DNA from 2 places in the Mesorhizobium sp. C395A genome. Region 1 is predicted to be linked to the other one. Evidence: riboswitches for the same ligand, from Rfam matches in the RefSeq annotation. Region 1 holds a riboswitch; the other holds the start of a gene.
The links. A riboswitch is a leader RNA that binds a small molecule or an ion and turns the genes downstream of it on or off. The one in region 1 is predicted to bind S-adenosylmethionine.
Positions count from the first base shown of each region.

Region 2: it holds a riboswitch for S-adenosylmethionine, as region 1 does, so the genes downstream of both, metX (homoserine O-acetyltransferase MetX) here and NLY37_RS27170 (O-succinylhomoserine sulfhydrylase) in region 1, are expected to answer to the same signal.

Region 1 is NZ_CP100473.1:5,591,091-5,593,482, forward strand. Features, by position in the region: gene NLY37_RS27165 (ceramide glucosyltransferase) at 1-24, shown strand, start outside; gene NLY37_RS27170 (O-succinylhomoserine sulfhydrylase) at 36-1,226, opposite strand; SAM riboswitch at 1,284-1,361, opposite strand; gene NLY37_RS27175 (2'-deoxycytidine 5'-triphosphate deaminase) at 1,502-2,392, shown strand, end outside.
Region 2 is NZ_CP100473.1:4,008,884-4,011,275, forward strand. Features, by position in the region: gene hisC (histidinol-phosphate transaminase) at 1-984, opposite strand, end outside; SAM riboswitch at 1,110-1,187, shown strand; gene metX (homoserine O-acetyltransferase MetX) at 1,248-2,392, shown strand, end outside.

The DNA.
Region 1 (2,392 bases):
GAAGAGGTTTCGTCGGGAGCGTGACGCCTCGCGGCCTATCCGGCGGCCTTCAGCGCCTGCGCAACGTCCTCCAGCAGATCGTCCGTATCCTCAAGACCGACCGACAGCCTGAGCGTTCCCGGCCCGATGCCAAGCTCGGCGCGAGCTTCGTCGCTGAGGTTCTTGTGCGTGGTGGTCGCCGGATGGGTGATCAGGCTCTTGGCGTCGCCGAGATTGTTGGAGATCAGCACGATGTCGAGCGCGTTCTGCAAGGCGAAGGCCGCCTGCTTGCCGCCCTTGACGTCGAGGCAGATCAGCGTCGATCCGCCCGTCATCTGCTTCTTGACGATGTCGGCCTGCGGGTGGTCGGCGCGGCCGGGATAGATGACGCGGGCGATTTCCGGCCGTCCTGCCAGGAAATCCGCGATCTTGGCCGCGCTTTCCGTCTGCTGGCGCACCCGAACCGGCAGCGTCTCCAGGCCCTTGAGCAGCGTCCAGGCGTTGAACGGCGACAGGCTCGGGCCGGTGTGGCGGAAATAGTCGTGCAAATTCTCGTCGATCCATTTCTTGTCCGACAGGATGATGCCGCCGAGACAGCGTCCCTGGCCGTCAATGTGCTTGGTCGCGGAGTAGACGACGATATGGGCGCCGAGCTGCAAGGGCTTCTGCTGCAAGGGCGTGGCAAAGACATTGTCGACGATCAGCCTGGCGCCGATCGAGGTGGCGAGCGCCGCCACCGCTGCGATGTCGACCACTTCCAGCGTCGGATTGGTCGGGCTTTCCAGGAAGAACAGTTTCGTGTTCGGCCGCACCGCCTTTTCCCAGTTGGCGATGTCGGTGCCGTCGACCAGCGTTGCCTCGATGCCGTATTTCGGCGCCAGCGTCTCCACCACCCAGCGGCAGGAGCCGAACAGCGCGCGCGCCGCAACGATATGGTCGCCGGCCTTGGCGCTGCACAGGAGCGCTGCCGTCACCGCCGCCATGCCGGACGCCGTGGCGCGCGCATCTTCGGCACCCTCCAGCGCGCACATGCGCTTTTCGAACATGTCGACGGTAGGGTTGGCATAGCGCGAATAGATGAAGCCCGGCTCCTCGCCCTTGAAACGGGCCTCGGCAGCCTGCGCCGTCTCGTAGACATAGCCTTGGGTGAGGTACATCGCTTCGGACGTCTCGCCGAACTGGGAACGCAGCGTTCCCCCGTGCACGAGTGCGGTCTGAGGTTTCCAGTTACGCTTCTTGGTGCTCATCGCTTTTGTTCCAGACACAAAAAAACCGGCCGCGAAAGTCGCAACCGGTCCATATGGCCTTGCGGCCCGACGGTCCTTTAGCGACTTGTTTAACGTGGCTGCAAGCCGACCGGCCAAATCACCACGGGATAACGACCCTTTAGACCTCACCTGCGCTTGCGTCAATTGCCGGCTTCATTAAGAGGTTTGTACCAGGCAGGTTCCGCAATAATATCCAGCGGTTTTGCGGCAAGAACCTGCCACAAAGAGACCGACCTTGGAGCGGAGCCAGCCTTTTGCGGCAGACAGGCATTCTTCCCGATCAGGACATTTCCGCGCTGTTTCAGTCCGGCGCGCTGAAGTCGCCGCGCGCGCTCGATGTCGACCAGGTGCAGCCGGCGAGCCTCGATCTCAGGCTCGGCGACAAGGCTTTTCGCGTGCGCGCCTCCTTCCTGCCGGGTCCCGATCATCTGGTGGCCGACAAGCTTCACCGGCTGAAATTGCATGAGTTCAGTCTCGCCGAGGGCGCGGTGCTGGAAACCGGCTGCGTCTACATCGTGCCGCTGCTCGAAAGCCTGGCGCTGCCCGCAAACGTGTCGGCCTCGGCCAACCCGAAGAGCTCGACCGGCCGGCTCGACATCTTCACCCGGGTGATGACCGATCGCGGCCATGAGTTCGACAAGATCGCCCCCGGCTATCACGGGCCGCTTTATCTCGAAGTCAGTCCGCGCACCTTCCCGATCGTCGTACGCGCCGGATCGAGGCTGTCGCAGATCCGCTTTCGCACCGGCAACGCGCTGTTGTCGGAGGCAGAACTGAACGAATTGCACCGCGCCGAGATGCTGGTGGCGACCGAGCCGCCCAACATTTCCGGCGGCGGCATTGCGCTGTCGATCGATCTTGACGGCGACCAGAACGGCCTGGTCGGCTATCGCGGCAAGCATCACACCGGCTTGGTCGATGTCGACAAGCGCGCCGTCCAGGATGCCGTCGATTTCTGGGAGCCGCTCTATAAGAGCGGCGCCGGCGAACTGGTGCTCGACCCGGACGAGTTCTACATCCTGGTCAGCCGCGAAGCCGTGCACGTGCCGCCGCTCTACGCCGCCGAGATGACGCCCTTCGATCCGCTGGTTGGCGAATTCCGTGTTCACTATGCCGGCTTCTTCGATCCGGGCTTCGGCCATTCG
Region 2 (2,392 bases), 1.6 Mb from region 1:
GGTGAGGTAATCGTCCGCCGCCTCAGCCGAATGCTTCTTGTCGTCGGGAAAGTGGATGAGGACGAAATTGCCGACGCTGGGCGTCACGCGCAGCCCAAGCTTCGTCAGTTCTTCATTCAGCCAGGTGAGCCAGGTCTCGTTGTGCAACGAACTGCGCTCGACATGGGCGCGGTCGCGGATGGCGGCAATGCCGGCCTCGATCGCTGTTGCGTTGACGTTGAAAGGGCCGCGGATGCGGTTGATGGCATCGACGATGTGCAGTGGGCCATACATCCAGCCGATGCGCGCGCCGCCAAGGCCGAGCTTGGAGAAGGTGCGGGTCATGACCACATTCTGCGCGCTGCCCGCCAGCTCGATACCTGCCTCATAGTCATTGCGCCTGACATACTCGGCATAGGCCGCGTCCAGCACCAGAAGCACGTTGCCTGGGAGCGCGGCATGCAGGCGGCGGACCTCCTGGAACGGCAGATAGGTGCCGGTCGGGTTGTTGGGATTGGCGAGGAAGATGATTTTGGTCCGCGGCGTCACCGCGGCCAGGATCGCGTCGACGTCGGCGCGCTCCTCGGTTTCCTTCACAGCAACCGGCTTGGCCCCCGCCGACTGAATGTAGATCTTGTAGACCATGAAGGCATGTTCGGTAAAAATCGCCTCATCGCCTGGCGCAAGATAGGTCTGCGCCAGCAGGCCAAGTATCTCGTCGGAACCGTTGGAGCAGATGATGTTTGCCGGGTTGAGGCCGTGCACCTCGGCGATCGCCTCGCGCAGCCGGCGGGCGGTGCCGTCGGGATAGACATCAAGCTTGCTGGCCACTTCGCGCGCGGCCTCGATCGCCTTCGGCGACGGGCCGAGCGGGTTCTCGTTCGACGACAATTTATGGACCTTGGCGACGCCGGCAGGTGCCGTGCTCTTGCCCGGTACATAGGCGTCGATGTCCATGATGCCCGCGCGGGGCGTCGGCCGTGCCTTGCCCGCTGTCTTGTCCATGTCGCAAATCCATCCAGAATGCCTCCGTCCGGAGGCCGCAGCGGAAATACAAGCCGTAGCCGCGAATGTCGAGAGGCGGGCATAGCTGGCCGTTGACGCCGGGCCGCACGAGTTCTAGAAGAACGCAACAGTTCCGTGGTGATTTGGCCGGTCGGCTTGCAGCCACGTTAAACAACTCGCTAAAGGGCCGTTTGCGTGACGTAACCGGCTTTGCGATCGCATTGCCGGTTTTTTATTGCCTGACGGCGGGCAAGGAGAGTCACATGGCCGCGCTCCGCGCTACAAAAACCAACAACGAGGCCGACAGCCCGTCGAGCCCGGTGTTGCGTTTTGGCCCTGACAAGCCGCTGAAGCTCGACGCCGGCACGCTTTTGTCGCCGTTCCAGATCGCCTACCAGACCTATGGCACCCTCAACGATGCCCGCACCAACGCCATCCTGGTCTGCCACGCGCTGACCGGCGACCAGCATGTCGCCAACACCAATCCGGTGACCGGCAAGCCCGGCTGGTGGGAAGTGCTGATCGGTCCCGGCAAGATCATCGACACCAACCGCTTCTTCGTCATCTGCTCCAACGTCATCGGCGGGTGCCTCGGCTCCACCGGTCCGGCCTCGACCAATCCCGCCACCGGCAAGCCCTACGGCCTCGACCTGCCAATCATCACCATCCGCGACATGGTGCGGGCGCAATTGATGCTGGTCGACCATTTCGGCATCGAAAAGCTGTTTTGCGTGCTCGGCGGCTCGATGGGCGGCATGCAGGTGCTGGAATGGGCATCGTGCTATTCCGAGCGCGTCTTCTCGGCCCTGCCGATCGCCACAGGCGCACGCCATTCCTCGCAGAACATCGCCTTCCACGAGGTCGGCCGGCAGGCCGTCATGGCCGATCCGGACTGGCATGGCGGCAAATATTTCGAGCACGGCAAGCGCCCGGAAAAGGGGCTCGCCGTGGCGCGCATGGCCGCCCACATCACCTATCTGTCGGAAGCCGCCCTGCATCGGAAATTCGGCCGCAATCTGCAGGACCGCGAAGCACTGACCTTCGGTTTCGACGCAGATTTCCAGATCGAAAGCTATCTGCGCCACCAGGGCATGACATTCGTCGACCGCTTCGACGCCAACTCCTACCTCTACATGACCCGTTCGATGGATTATTTCGACCTCGCCGCCGACCATGGCGGCCGGTTGGCAGATGCCTTTGCCGGGACCAAGACCCGCTTCTGCCTGGTGTCCTTCACCTCGGACTGGCTGTTCCCGACCGAGGAGAGCCGCTCGATCGTGCATGCGCTCAACGCCGCCGGCGCCTCCGTCTCCTTCGTCGAGATCGACACCGACCGCGGCCATGATGCCTTCCTGCTCGATGAACCCGAACTGTTTGCCGCCATCAAGGGCTTCATCGGCTCGGCGGC